4 regions of the Exiguobacterium sp. s36 genome follow, and region 1 is predicted to be linked to each of the others. Evidence: riboswitches for the same ligand, from Rfam matches in the RefSeq annotation. Region 1 holds a riboswitch; each other region holds the start of a gene.
The links. Region 1 has a riboswitch for S-adenosylmethionine ahead of msrA (peptide-methionine (S)-S-oxide reductase MsrA). Riboswitches for the same ligand answer to the same signal wherever they lie in the genome.

Region 1 (3,688 bases):
CCCGTACCGAGATGTCCTCGATGTGCTTGACTCGGTCGATATAGAGCGAGTCCCAGATTTGTCTAGCGTGGAAGGAGCTGTATCCCCAAGAGACGCACGCTTCCGTCAGCTGATCGAATGTCAGCCCGTATATAGATGGTTTCATTGCTATCTGTCCTTTCTTCAATCCGCATACGTACCATTGTAGCGGACGTGGACGACCTGTGCAACGTTCTTATAACGGTGGGACGGGACGTGTCACGTGACGCTCGAACGCATAGGCGAGACGAATCAAGTCGCGTTCGGCATAGCTCGTCCCGGTGAACGATAGACCGAACGGGGCCCCGCTCGCCTTCAAGCGATACGGGATCGTGACGGTCGGATGGCCGGCTTTCGCCGCCATGTCATAATTGTGGTCATGCGGCAAGACGAGCGCATGAAGTTCCTGCTCGGCCAACAATCGGTCGATGCCGTCTGTCTTGGCGTGATAGACGTCGTCGAGGCGGCGCGTCAAATAGGCGTCCTCAATCAAGCGGCCCGATTGTTCGTTCGCTTTCTCGAACGTCTTCTGTCCATGCGGAATCGTCTCCGGATGACTGTTGTTCCAGTTAATCAAATCCGACAACGTCTCATACGGGAGCGTCGTCGAGGCGAGATACGCCTCGATTCCGAGCTTGAACTCATGGTACAGGATATCCCCTTGGTCGAGCCCTGCTTTCGTCGGCAGTTCGACGGTGACGATCTCGATGCCGCTCTGTTTCAGCAATGCGATCGCTTCGTCGTAGAGCACCTGCTCTTCTTCCGACAGATCGGTCTTGACGACACCGACACGCATCCCGACTGCTTGCCGCTCATCAAGACAAGTCCGGTAAGGCGGACCGGCCGGAAGATGCGTCGTCGCTGGGTCAGCTGGATCTTCCCCAACCATCGCCTCAAGGGCGAGCACCGCATCCCGGAGTGTCCGTGCCATCGGGCCGGCCGTGTCTTGCGACCGGGAGATCGGGATGATGCCGCTGCGGCTAATCAACCCGACGGTCGGTTTGATGCCAACGATTCCGTTATGGACGCTCGGGTGAATAATCGAGCCGCTCGTCTCGCTGCCGACGGCAAGCAACGTCAAGTTGGCCGCGACCGCTGACGCCGAACCTGAACTCGACCCTCCGACATCGAGCTTGTCCCCATATGGATTGAGCGTCTGGCCACCGACCCCACTCCAGCCGTTCGGCATGCCCTCGGTCAAAAAGTTGGCCCATTCGGACAAGTTCGCTTTCCCGAGGATGATGGCCCCGCTCGCGCGCAAGCTTTGGACGAGATGGGCGTCCCGGCCGGCGAAGTGATGCGCGAGGGCGACGGCCCCGGCCGTCGTCTTCATCAATCCCGCCGTCTCAACATTGTCTTTGATCAGCACCGGGATGCCGAGCAACGGTAATCGCTCACCTCGTCGAAACGCCCGGTCGGCCGCCTCGGCCTCGAACAAGGCGTCCGGGTTCACTTGAATGACCGCTCTCAGCTTATCGTTCAACTTGGCGATTCGAGTCAAATAATAGGCCGTCACGTCACGTGCCGTGAACGTTCCTTCTTTATATCCGCGATGGGCGGTCTCTATATCGAGTTCGAAACATGTGTTTGGTTCAGTCATATAGATTCCTCCTTTGGTCACTCGATGGTATTCGCTATCGCCACATGATTTCCTGTTTTCGTTCGCCAACGAATATGTAACTTGGTACACTGAAAGAAAAGGGAGGTTACTATGAACCGTTCGTACGTACTCGTCTTATTGTCCGTCTTTGCCTTGTTCTTCTTACAGCTATATGCCGGGGACGCTCCGTATACGCTACCGCTCTCCATCGTCCTCGTCATCTTGATTCTCGGCACCACCTTGGTCCAACTTCGACGCAAACCAAACCGTTGACGCCGCTTCAAATCTGATGGTATGATGCTCTCACCAACTACATATCGATATCTCGAGTGAACGAGAGACCTGGCTCTATGACTTCACAGCAACCTGCTTCGGCAAGGTGCTACTTCCAGCAAGGCAGTTTGCCTTGGCCGATATGACAGAGCGCTCATGTCGATGACATGAGCGCTTTTTTTTTGGAAATTGATCGAGGGGGAATTACTAATGGAAAAAGCAACATTCGCAGGCGGCTGTTTTTGGTGCATGGTGACGCCGTTCGAGGAACAACCTGGCATCGAGTCAATCGTATCCGGTTATACGGGAGGTCACGTCGATGACCCGACGTATGAACAAGTGAAAACAGGGACGACGGGACACTATGAGGTCGTCGAGATCACGTTCGACCCGACGCTATTCGCTTATGAGCGACTGCTCGAACTGTATTGGATTCAGACCGATCCGACCGATGACGGCGGCCAGTTCCAAGACCGCGGTAGCCAATATGCGCCGGCCATCTTCTATCATACGGAAGACCAACGCGTGAAAGCAGAACAGAGTCGCGACGCGCTCGCGGCGAGCGGACGCTTCAAACAGCCGATTGTCACGAAGATTCTACCGGCCGACACGTTCTATCCGGCCGAGGAATATCATCAAGACTTCCATAAAAAAAATCCGGCCCACTATAAAGAGGACCGGAAGAAATCTGGGCGCGACGCATTCATCGAGCAAGCCTGGTAAACAAAAGACGGGTCGTCTGACCCGTCTTTTTAGCTCTTGGCAATCCCGAGCATGAATCCGGCCACGACGATGAGCCCGATTCCCATAAAGACGAAGACCCGTTCTTTCGTCGTCTTCTCTTCTTTCAATAGATAAATCCCGCCGAGCGTCGCCACGACGACGTTCAATTGGGACAAGGCGAACGACGTCGCGATGCCGACCTCACCGCTTGACACGAACAGCCCGAAGTTCCCGATCCCCCAAGCGAGACCGGCCAAAATGTTTTTGAACGTCTTCGGGTCGAACTTCTTCACATCTTTCTCACGCAGGCTGAACAATAGCGCCGCGATGAACATCCCGACCGATTGCGGCAAGATGGCCGTGATGCCGTCGACCTCGAAATAGTTCGTCAGGACGGCATACGTCACATAACCGATACTCGACACGAGCAGGACGAGCAAACCTTTCTTCAAGGCGCCGCTGCTATCGCCATCTTTTTGTTGTTGGTATGACGTCAGTGCCGCCCCGATGATAATCAACACGAGCGCAGAAAAGCCGAGCCACAACTCGGTCGTCGTCTTCCAATCGCCGAGCACGATGACCCCGAACAACGACGTCCCGACGAGTTGCATCCCAGTGCTGATCGGCATCGCTTTCGATACACTTAAAATTTGGAACGACTGGAACTGTAAATATTGCCCGAGTGCCCAGAACACACCAGAGATGAAGCCGGTCACGATTGCGAGCGTCGTGAACTCCGGATTGAAGACGAGTGCGATGATGACCGCCATCACCATCGCCCCAATCGTCGTCCCGATTAACTGTTGAATCGGCTTGCCGCCGACTTTCGAGACGATAAGTGGGATACTCCCCCACATCAAGGCAGGTAAGAGTGCGAGTAAAATCATTTCCATAGATAACACCTGCTTTCGTAGAATAACATTACCCATGATTTTCCCACGTTTACGCCCGATTAAACTTTGTTCAAAAAAATTTAAAAATACCCATTGCCAAATGTTTTACTAGGATGATATAATAATTTTCGAACGGGGCATTAGCTCAGCTGGGAGAGCGCCACGCTGGCAGCGTGGAGGT
Region 2 (3,688 bases), on a different contig from region 1:
CGGCAATAGTTGAAACAGTTGACCGACGCCGGAGCGGATTGAAATCCGTTGTTCGAGGACCGCATCTTTCAACTCGACCCAAGCCGGCGGGGCGAACGCTTTCATCAAGGCGATGATATTGTCTTCCGCCGTGATCGTCCCGTCGAAGTCGCACAGGATATGGATCGTCATCGCGACGCCCACGCCTTTAACGCGGTATCGAGTTCGTCCGTCTGTCCTTCGGTGTGACCGAGGACGTGAGTGATGGCTTGGCGGAAAGCACGGGCCCCGGCGGCTGCACCGTCCGGGTGACCATGAATGCCACCGCCGGCGTTGATGACGACATCTGTCCCGAAATCACGAATGATATCGGCGACAAGCCCCGGATGAATCCCAGCTGACGGGACCGGTAAAATTGGTTTCGACCAATGCGGTTCGGCGCTCAAGTCACGAATCGCGAACGCCTCGTCCCGTGGTGTCGCGAGCGAACCGTACGGAGACGGGAAGAGCGTCAAATCGGCCCCGGCGAGACGTGGGAGTTTACCGAGTAAGAGCGAATGACTGATGGACCCGGTCAAGGCGCCGGCAAAGGCCGGGTGGGCCAAAATCGGCACACGGATGTCTGGGTCGTTCGCAAGTTCGCGCAGTGCGTCAAGACCGTACGTATAGACGTTGAATAGGAGCGCCGTCGCACCGGCCTCGATCAGCCGGAGCGCCTGGTCGCGAAGACCGAACACAGGGCCGCTCAGCGTGATGGCGTAGAGGACACGCTTCCCGGTCGCCTCAAAGTGCGCTTGAATGACGGCCGCTCCGATCCGGGCCCGTTCGAGCGACGGCGTGAGCGGATTGTCGTATAAAATCTCGTCGTCTTTGACGATATCGATGCCGCCGGCGAACTGATCGCGGAGTTGCTGCTCGAGAAACGCGAGGTCACGCCCGATGACGCCTTTGAAGATGCTCATGACGAGCGGACGGTCATGGACACCGAGCAACTCGCGAATCCCGTCGACGCCGAACTTGGCGCCTTTGAAATGAGGGGCGAGCGTTTCGGGCAACGTCAAATCGGTTAACCGAATCGAATCGTCGAGGGATAGTTTCCCGAACGTCGTCGTCAAGATGGATGAAAAGTCAGGGCTGACATTATGTAACGGATAGCGGATCGTGAACCGGCTCGTCGTCTCCGTATGGGTGGTCGATACGACCTCACCCCGGTACGCCTGTAACTGCTCTTGCTCTAAATGACGCAGCTCGGTCCATGTGCCGACGGTCAGCTCGAGGGCGATTTTGTCGGCAATGCTTGCGACCGCATCCGTCCGTTTGATTTCATATGTGGCAGTGATACTCATATGGTTCCTCCTTCCAGGCAAACAAAAAATGACCCCATGCCGAGGCAAGAGGTCATCATAAAAAATGAACTCTTATCTCTCAGCTTTCGCTGCAAGAATTAGCACCGTGCCATCTCTGGTCGGTTGCTGCGACATCATCGGGCTCGTCCCTCCGTCTGCTCTTGATAAGAATGTGATTTGAAGTTGTGAAATTTAATTGAATTTTTACACAGATTCGTCACGTCGTCAATTCCTTTTTTTCCAAAAAAAATATTTTGGGAAGTTGTTTCCATATATGCACAAAAAAAAGACGAGTGGCACGGAGAAAAGGACGTTGACAATTGTGACGTCGAGTCCGTAATATTCATCACATAAGTTCACCGAATCGAATAAACCACTCTTATCGCGAGTTGGCAGAGGGAATTGGCCCGATGACGCCGCAGCAACCGACCATTAGGCACGGTGCTACATCCACCAGACGAATGTCTGACAGATGAGAGGAACAACCATTTTGGCTGTGCCTCTTTCTCGCGGAGAAAGGGGCTTTTTTTGTGGGCAACGTACAGGAAGGGGAAAACATCATGTCATATCAACCATTTACAGAACAGTCTGTCGTCGAGCACGTCCGTCAATTAGGATACTTGCAAGACGGAATCGCCGAGTGTGAGGAAATCGGGGACGGCAATTTGAATCTCGTGTTTCGGATTCGCCAAGGCGAACAGCGCCTAATCGTCAAACAGGCGCTCCCATACGCCAAAGTTGTCGGCGAGAGCTGGCCGCTTACACTCGAACGGGCATGGATTGAACAGTTGGCACTCCGTGAGTTTGCGAACGTGGCGCCGCGTTTCGTCCCGGACGTCCTCGGTAGCGACCGGACGCTCGCCTACACGATTTTAGAAGATCTGTCTGATTATGAGATTGTCCGCATCGGTTATTTGAAAGGGGAGAGCTATCCGGAACTCGCGCGTCATGTCGGTGAATTTTTAGGCGAGACGCTGTTCGCGACGTCGGATTATGCGGCCGGCCCGATCGCGAAGAAGCGGATTGAACGTGACTATTACAACCCGGAACTGTGTGACATCACCGAGAAGCTCATCTTCACCGACCCGTTCAAAGACGCGGAGTCGAACAACATCGAGGCGGCGCTTCGAGAAGATGTCGAACGCCTCTGGCAAGACCAGGCGCTCAAGGTCGAGGTGACGAAACTGAAAGTCGGATTTGTCACGAAACATGAGGCGCTTCTGCACGGTGACCTACATACAGGCAGCATCTTCGCGACCCAACAAGAGACGAAAATCATCGATCCAGAGTTCGCATTTTACGGACCGTTCGGCTTCGACCTGGGCCAAATCATCGCCCATTTGACGCTGTCGACGTTCTATGACCCGTTCAAACGCTTCGAACGTTTCACAGACGTCTTGACGGTGTGGGAGACGTTTGAGAAGACGTTCCGGGCCAACTTTGAGCGCGCCGTCGAACCGTTCAACACGGACGGTTTTGTCGACGAGTTGTTGCGGACGATCTTCAGCGACACGATCGGCTACGCCGGTTGCGAACTCATTCGCCGTGCCGTCGGACTCGCCGGTGTCGCCGATCTCGAGACGTTGCCGGAAGCGACGCGGCTCGAACGAAAACGTGACGCGCTTGCCCTCGGGACGGCGCTCATCAAAGAACGCCACAGCGTCGAATCGATTGACGACTTGGTGACGCTTTTGTCGGGGGTGCGCGTATGACGGTCCAAAACATCCGCTTTAATTCGCAAACGGACGAACTCATCGTATTGGATCAGACGTTGTTGCCGCACGAAGAGCGTTACGTGACAATCGAGACGCTTGAACAGGCCGAACATGCCATCGAGACGCTCCAAGTCCGCGGCGCACCGGCCATCGCTTACTTCGGGGCGTTCGTTCTCGCCAAAGAGGCGGGACGGTTAGTCGATGACCCGGACTTCACGCGTCGGCTCGACCTCGTCGGACGCCGCTTGATTGCGACCCGGCCGACAGCGGTCAATTTGCAAAACGTGATTGAATCGCTCCTTGATTTAAATGTCGGGGACGACTTTGAGGCGATTGCCGAGGAAATCAAACGGCGCGCCATCGCTTTGTACGACCGGGACGTCGATACGTATCGGGCCATCGGCGAGCATGCACTGACGGTGTTGCCGGCCGGAGGGAACGTGTTGACGATTTGCAACGCCGGTGCCATCGCGACATCGCGATACGGCACGGCGCTCGCGCCGTTTTACGTCGGAAAAGAACAGGGCGTATCTTTCAACGTCTTCGCCTGTGAGACGCGGCCGCTCCTGCAAGGGGCACGCCTCACTGTCTGGGAACTCGACCGGGCCGATATCGACGTGACGCTCATCACAGACAATATGGCGGCTT
Region 3 (3,688 bases), on a different contig from region 1:
ACTTATAGTACAGCAAGACCCGCATTGGTTTTGTTTCCATGTGTGTTACTCCCCTGTGTTCAGTTTTTTGCAGGAAAACGAACGTTGGGTTGTGTCGTTCGACGAACGGACTTGCCTGCAACCACAAGTCCATATTATATGATAGATATCACAGCTGAATTTCGCAAATACTTTTTATTTTTTTACGGCGGTGGGCAGGGGGATGCGTCTTCCTGAGCGAAATCGGGTAAAAAGGAATAACGAAAGTTGAAGGTGGAAACTGACATGCTGACATCACTCCAACAATATATTTTAAACTTGATTGAATGGCTACAAGGACTTCCGGGCGGACCTTGGGCAGGACTCGGGGCACCGTTCCTGGAGGCGATCTTTCCATTTCTCCCACTCGTCCTCATCATCTCGGCGAACGCAGCGACATATGGATTTTTGCTTGGGACGTTACTGTCTTGGATCGGGAGTTTGCTCGGAACAATTCTTGTGTTTGTAGCTGTTCGCTACGTGTTCCGAAAGCCGATGACGCGGTGGCTCGAGAGACATAAGCAAGGCGTCTATTGGCTCGAACGCATCAAGCACATGAGTCCGGTCTCACTCGGGTTTCTGTACTCGCTCCCGTTTATTCCGGTCAGCTTGATCACATACTTACTCGCGCTCATTCAAATGCCGCTCCGTACGTTCATCATGGCGGCCGGGTTCGGCAAGTTGCTCGTCGTCTTGATTTTCTCTGTCATTGGCGACCAGTGGGAAGAGTTTATCCAAAGCCCGTTCCGATTATCGATGCTCGTCTTATTACTGATTGTCCTATGGGCCATCAGCCGTGGACTCGAAGAACTGCTTAAACGGCGTGCCTTCAGAAAACGGAACGAGCAGCTGAAGCGTGAACTTGAAGCGAAACGACAAACGACCTTGTGAAGCGACTGCTTCACAAGGTCGTTTTCGTTAAGCGCGTTTTTTGAAACGCGGGAAGTTGAAGGCGATGGCCAATCCTCCGCAAATGAACAACAAGAACGGATAGAACATATACGGAACGAGCGCCGGTGACGCTGTGTTCGTCAGTTCGGCCGCAATGAGAAGCTGTGCCCCATAAGGCAACAGACCTTGGACCCCACACGAGAAGATATCGAGTACACTCGCTGACTTTTTACGTTCGATGTCATAATCGTCGGCGATGTTCGCGGCGAGCGGACCAGCCACGAGAATCGAAATCGTGTTGTTCGCCGTCGCGACGTTTGTCGCACTGACGAGCCCGGCGATGCTCCACTCCGCGCCGGCCCGTCTTTTAATTCGGGACGTGAGCGCGTCACGCAAGTACGTGAGTCCGCCGTTATGCGAGATGAGCCCGACGAGCCCACCCATGAGCAATGTCAGGAGTGAAATCTCGGCCATGCCCATCATGCCGTCCGCCATGGCGGTGACGTACGTGGTGACGGCTAGACTGCCGTCCAACAGACCGATGATGCCGGTCAGGGCGATGCCGCCGAGCAAGACGAGGATGACGTTCATTCCCGTCAAGGCGAGCACGATGACCGCAAGGTACGGAATCAGCTTATACCATTCAAACGCTGCTGGCTCGATGGTCGATTCACCGCTCGATAAGACGGCGAGCAAAATCGTTGTGATGACGGCTGCCGGCAAGATGATCCAAAAGTTAGTCCGGAACTTGTCGCGCATGTTCGTCCGTTGGGTGCGGACGGCTGCAATCGTCGTGTCCGAAATGAACGACAAGTTATCACCGAACATGGCACCGCCAACGACGGCCGCTGCTGCGATGGCGATATTGACGCCGCTCTCCTCATGGATGCCGAGGGCGATCGGCGCCAGTGCGGCAATCGTCCCGGTCGATGTGCCCATCGCCATTGAGATGAAGGCCGCGATGACGAACAGGCCGCTCAAGAGGAGCGAAGGCGGTAATAACGTCAATGCCGCATTGACGGTCGCATCAATCGCCCCGATTGCTTCGGCGACGCTTGAAAACGCGCCGGCGAGCAAGAAGATGAACACCATGATCAAGATGCTTGGGTTGCCGGCGCCTTGGGCGACACGTTCGACCGTCTGGGTGACGCTTCCTTTCGTCATCATCGCCGCGACGATGACGGCAATCAAGGCCGCAATCAAGACGGGAAATTTATAAAAATCGTCATAGTAGATGCCTGCCCCGATAAAGAAGACGAGGAAGACGAGTAAGGGCAAGAGCGCCCATTTGTTAGCTGTTGGTTGTTCCAATCGATTCACCTCATTCATAAAAATAAAAAGAGAGCCTTCTGAAAAAAGGCTCTCTCTACAAGAAACACTTTTTTCATCTTTCGAGCAGACCGCTCGCTGGATTTGGCACAGGTTACCCGCTGCCGAGACGTCATCGGGCCAGTCCCTCAGTCTCTCTTGATAAAAAAGTTGTGATATTTAGTTATAAGACACGTTCCCTAACGTACCTGTTTCAAATCTGCTTGTCAATAGCAAACCCCCACGCGATGCACGTGGGGGCGAGTCAGGACGTCAAAAAATTGTAATGGGCGACGCGGTTGCGTCCTGCGTACTTCCCGCCGACGTAAAGCGCTCGGTCGGCGTTGCGAATCGTATCGTCTAGTCGTTTGTCACCGAACGCTTGAATCGTATCGACGCCGATTGAGGCGGTCACTGGGATATCGATTCCGTCAACGTGGAATGGTTTGGTTTCGATTTGTTGACGGATGCGCTCGGCAATCTCGACGGCGGCTTCGACATCGCATCGGTTCAACAGCAAGATGAACTCCTCGCCGCCATAACGGGCTGCGAAATCATCGGTGCGGAGCACTTGGCGGATGCGGCGACCAAACTCTTGGAGCACGCTGTCTCCGACTTGATGACCGTGCGTGTCGTTGATTTTTTTGAAGAAGTCGATATCGAGCATTGCGACGGAAATCGGGTACATCGAGCCGTCCGAGATTTGTTGAATCCCGTATTCATAAAAAGCCCGTGCATTGGCAAGCAACGTCAAGCTGTCCGTCCGGCTCTCGGTATAGAGGCGGTCGCGTTCATGACAACGACTGATCGTTCGATTGAACGATTTGAGCAGTTTGACAATCTCACGTTGAATGATGGGCGGATAGCCATAGACGTGCTCGCCGGTCATGACGAGCCACGTGCGGATGCCTTCGATTTCCTCGGAACGGACCGAGATGAAGCTATGATAGTCTTCATCGAACTCGTTCGATAACGGGGCGTCCCATTCAAAGCGCATCTCATACTCGACCGAGGCTTCGTTCGGATAGGTTGCATCGAGTAAATCAAAGACGACGTGGCGATCGATCGGCTGGCGCGTCTTTAAATCAAAGTAAAGTGTGCGATCGAACAGTTTGAACTCGACGAACCCTTCGTCGTACTCGTTGAGTCGTTCACATTGACTGAGGAACACCTCAATCGCTTGCGCCTCGCTTTGTGACAACGACACGGCTTCTTTTGCCTCATCATATTGTTCAATCAACGATTTGAAGGCGTCTTGCCGACCTTTCTGGATGATGAGCCGCTTAATAAAGAAGGTGAGTGCGGCGGCGATACTGCTGACGACAAGCAAGTTCGTCTCACGGAAGAGCGAGGCTGCTAAAATGAAGACGAGACTGACGATATACGTGTAAAACGCGATGTTTAGAAAGTCGCGGACCGGGATATCGACACGGAACCACCAACCGACTTGATACTTTTGTACGACCGTGTT
Region 4 (3,688 bases), on a different contig from region 1:
GGAGAACATGGGTCAGTTCGAGCGGACGCTCATCATCGTCGACGAGGGCGCTTCTGTCCATTACGTCGAAGGATGTACAGCACCGGTCTACACGACGAACTCACTCCACTCAGCGGTCGTTGAGATTTTCGTCAACAAAGACGCATACTGCCGCTATACGACAATTCAGAACTGGGCGAACAACGTCTACAACTTGGTCACGAAGCGTGCCGTTTGTGAAGCGGGTGGATCGATGGAGTGGATCGATGGTAACATCGGTTCGAAACTCACGATGAAATACCCGGCCGTCATCTTGAAAGGTGAAGGCTCACGCGGTATGACGCTCTCAATCGCTCTCGGCGGTAAAGGGCAGCACCAAGACGCGGGCGCGAAAATGATTCACCTCGCACCGAACACGTCGTCGTCAATCGTCTCGAAGTCGATCTCGAAACAAGGCGGAAAAGTCTCGTATCGCGGTATCGTCCACTTCGGTCGTAAAGCGAAAGGCGCACGTTCGAACATCGAATGTGACACGCTCATCATGGATAATCAGTCGACGTCGGACACGATCCCGTACAACGAGATCTTGAACGACCAAGTCTCACTCGAGCACGAAGCGAAAGTCTCAAAAGTGTCAGAAGAGCAACTCTTCTACCTCATGAGCCGCGGAATCTCGGAAGAAGAAGCGACGGAAATGATCGTCATGGGCTTCATCGAGCCGTTCACGAAAGAATTGCCAATGGAATATGCCGTCGAAATGAACCGTCTCATCAAGTTTGAGATGGAAGGATCGATCGGATAATCCTGTATATATAGAGAAGGACGGTTGACATGAACTCATGTCGACCGTCTTTTTTGTCGATTATGTCTGTAAACAGGGAATAGGGAATGGAATTAGATGACGCGTGTCTATAGATGCGAGAGGAGACAATCACATGCTGTTCTTGGTAACGGGATATTTCGACGCTGACAAAATGAACGAGAAGTCCGACCTAGAAATCGATCAAATCATGGCGACGTGTGAACGACACTTACAGGAGCTGTATGCAAGTGAAAAGGTATTGATGGACATGGGGCTTGAAGCGAGCGTGAAACAACTCAAGCGGGAGTCACAGCAGATTTCGATTACAGATGGGTCCGCTACAGAATCGAAAGAAGTGATGGGAAGTGCGTTCGTGATTGAAGCGTTGGATATGGAGGATGCGCTCAGAATCGCTTCCATCCATCCGACGACCCAAGTGCCCGAAGCGGAAGCGTTAGGGTGGCGGCTCGAGATTCGGCCGGTGCACTATTATCGGGAGCGAGAATAAACCACAACTTCACCTGTAAAGATTATGCAGAAAATATATTGACATTCCATGGAAACGTCGTCATAATACAAAGTAATTTGATATGAATACTCTTATTAAGAGCAGGTGGAGGGAATTAGCCCTATGAAGCCCGGCAACCATCCGTACTGAATCGCCAGTACGGAAACGGTGCTAAATCTAACAGCGAACGCTGAGAGATGAGAGGAAATCGGAATTTTTCGGAATCCTTCTGTCTCGTTTATGAGTTCAGAAGGATTTTTTTGCATTCTGCCTCTAACAGAGTTTCTATCAAAAAAATCTAAGGGGGAATTTATTTTGAAAGGAAAGTTCTTATTAAGCGCAGCGCTCGTCACAGGATTAACGGTCTCATCAGCTTTACCGGTTACATACGCGCATGACGAGCTTGGTGACATCAACATCGAGAAAGGGGAGCGTAACCCGGATGAAATCAGTTCGGTTTCCGTGACGGAAGGAAGCAAGAACGTCAAGTATCTACATGAGACGGCAGCCGTACCACTGAAAGAAATCCGAGAAGGTGTGAAAAATAGTACGGCTGACGTGTACGCCCATAAAGGATTTGCATACACAGGGACACATACTGCCGGTGGAGGCAACGGGGGGGTTCGCGTGTTTGACTTGAAAGATCCATCCAACCCGAAAGAAGTCGCTGTATTCGCAGATCAAGACATTCCTGGGACTTGGCAGGAAAAAGTAATCGTGAAGACGGTGAACACAAAATCATTCAAAGGTGATTTGGCGGTTGTATCGGTTCAACAACTCGACTCTAAAAATCCGAATTCGAAAGGCGGGTTCCTGATCTATGATGTGACGAACCCGTACGAGCCAAAGAAATTAGGTTTCTACGAAGTGACAAAGAAAACGAGAGGGACACATGAACTTTACTTGACGACACAAGGAGACCGGGTATTGGTCCTTGCCTCGAATCCTTATGCGGACTACTATTCGCACGGGAAAGAGAAGGATTTCCAACTCGTAGATGTGACCAACCCAGCGGAACCGAAGAAGCTATACGAATTCGATCCACGTTCTTTGCCGGAAGTGGATGAAAGCTTTGACGGATACACGTGGAACGCGCCAGATGGCAAGAAGAGACCAGTCTTCAACCATAGCGCCTATGCGGATGAGAACGGGAAAACAGCGTTTCTCTCGTTCTGGGATCTTGGGACGATCATCCTGGACATCTCAGACCCAGACAACGTGACATACGAAGGACGGACGACATTTGCGTCAGATCAACAAGGATCGGCGCACTCGGCGGCACTTGCAAAAGGCGGCACGGTACTCGTCGAAACGAGAGAAGTGTATGCGCCGGTTAAATCAGGCTACGAACAAGCGTACGGATACACTCGAATCTTCGACATTAAAAACAAAACGAATCCGAAACTATTGAGCGAATTCAAGACGGATTTGACAGAAGATATCTCTGAGAATCCGGCTGAACAAGTCACGTTCGGTAAAACGGTACATGATCCAGAAGTACATGGGAACACGTTGTACCTGTCTCACTACGCGGGCGGGGTGCGAGCGGTTGATATTTCGAATCCGAGTAAACCGGTACAAATCGGAAAATACGTTCCGGCCGATGCGAACATCTGGGGCGTCTACGTCGATCAAAACTATGTGCTCGCGTCTGACATGGGCACAGGCTTGAAAGTGCTACAAAAAAACAATAAGTAAGGATTTCTCGACAACCAGCGAAGCTCGACTTCGCTGGTTTTTTGTATAATCTAAAGCAGTTCGCATTTTTTGTCGTGAAACGAAGACGAGTCGGGTATGCTAAGAAAGAGAACACGTTTAGAAAGGGATGAAGCATATGGATCACTTGAACACGATTGACCCAGAAGACATCACCCGCATCGCCGTCGTCGGCGCCGGATGGGTTGGCGTCAGTTTCGCCTATCAACTGTCGATGGCCGCGCTCTGTGAAGAGCTCGTCTTGATTGACTCGAACCACGCCAAGGCTGAAGGGGAGGCGATGGACCTCAATCACGGGATATCATTCGCCCCGAGTCCGGTCCGAATTTGGGCAGGTGACTACTCGGACTGCCGCGACGCCGATATAGTCGTCATCACGGCCGGTGCCGCGCAAAAGCTCGGTCAGACCCAGATGGACCTCGCCGAACAAAATGCGAAGGTCATGCAACATGTCACGGAACAAATTATGGCGAGCGGATTCGACGGCATCATCGTCGTCGCGACGAACCCGGTCAATGTCATGGCACACGTCGTCTGGAAGGCGTCCGGCTTGCCGAAGCATCGCGTCATCGGATCGGGGACGGTGCTCGACACGGCCCGTCTCCGTTATAAGGTCGGCGAGTATTTCGACTTGTCGGCACGGAACTGCCACGTCTACTATATGGGCGAACACGGTGCCGGAG

Region 2: linked by a shared signal. The riboswitch ahead of KNP95_RS05345 (2,3-diketo-5-methylthiopentyl-1-phosphate enolase) and the one ahead of msrA (peptide-methionine (S)-S-oxide reductase MsrA) in region 1 are both predicted to bind S-adenosylmethionine.
Region 3: linked by a shared signal. The riboswitch ahead of KNP95_RS09430 (Na+/H+ antiporter NhaC family protein) and the one ahead of msrA (peptide-methionine (S)-S-oxide reductase MsrA) in region 1 are both predicted to bind S-adenosylmethionine.
Region 4: linked by a shared signal. The riboswitch ahead of KNP95_RS02175 (LVIVD repeat-containing protein) and the one ahead of msrA (peptide-methionine (S)-S-oxide reductase MsrA) in region 1 are both predicted to bind S-adenosylmethionine.

Annotation. Positions count from the first base shown of each region.
Region 1 covers NZ_JACSLW010000008.1:1,212-4,899, reverse strand. Annotated here, with positions in the region: gene rlmN (dual-specificity RNA methyltransferase RlmN) at 1-145, opposite strand, end outside; gene KNP95_RS13625 (amidase family protein) at 215-1,618, opposite strand; gene KNP95_RS13620 (hypothetical protein) at 1,730-1,891, shown strand; SAM riboswitch class I at 1,936-2,037, shown strand; gene msrA (peptide-methionine (S)-S-oxide reductase MsrA) at 2,102-2,614, shown strand; gene KNP95_RS13610 (GRP family sugar transporter) at 2,644-3,507, opposite strand; tRNA gene KNP95_RS13605 (tRNA-Ala) at 3,642-3,688, shown strand, end outside.
Region 2 covers NZ_JACSLW010000001.1:1,064,874-1,068,561, reverse strand. Annotated here, with positions in the region: gene KNP95_RS05350 (2-hydroxy-3-keto-5-methylthiopentenyl-1-phosphate phosphatase) at 1-171, opposite strand, end outside; gene KNP95_RS05345 (2,3-diketo-5-methylthiopentyl-1-phosphate enolase) at 168-1,325, opposite strand; SAM riboswitch class I at 1,395-1,496, opposite strand; SAM riboswitch class I at 1,702-1,804, shown strand; gene mtnK (S-methyl-5-thioribose kinase) at 1,886-3,037, shown strand; gene mtnA (S-methyl-5-thioribose-1-phosphate isomerase) at 3,034-3,688, shown strand, end outside.
Region 3 covers NZ_JACSLW010000003.1:296,432-300,119, forward strand. Annotated here, with positions in the region: gene trhO (oxygen-dependent tRNA uridine(34) hydroxylase TrhO) at 1-40, opposite strand, end outside; gene KNP95_RS09425 (TVP38/TMEM64 family protein) at 265-909, shown strand; gene KNP95_RS09430 (Na+/H+ antiporter NhaC family protein) at 937-2,238, opposite strand; SAM riboswitch class I at 2,291-2,386, opposite strand; gene KNP95_RS09435 (GGDEF domain-containing protein) at 2,483-3,688, opposite strand, start outside.
Region 4 covers NZ_JACSLW010000001.1:428,277-431,964, reverse strand. Annotated here, with positions in the region: gene sufB (Fe-S cluster assembly protein SufB) at 1-781, shown strand, start outside; gene KNP95_RS02180 (YciI family protein) at 915-1,289, shown strand; SAM riboswitch class I at 1,379-1,493, shown strand; gene KNP95_RS02175 (LVIVD repeat-containing protein) at 1,605-2,987, shown strand; gene KNP95_RS02170 (L-lactate dehydrogenase) at 3,124-3,688, shown strand, end outside.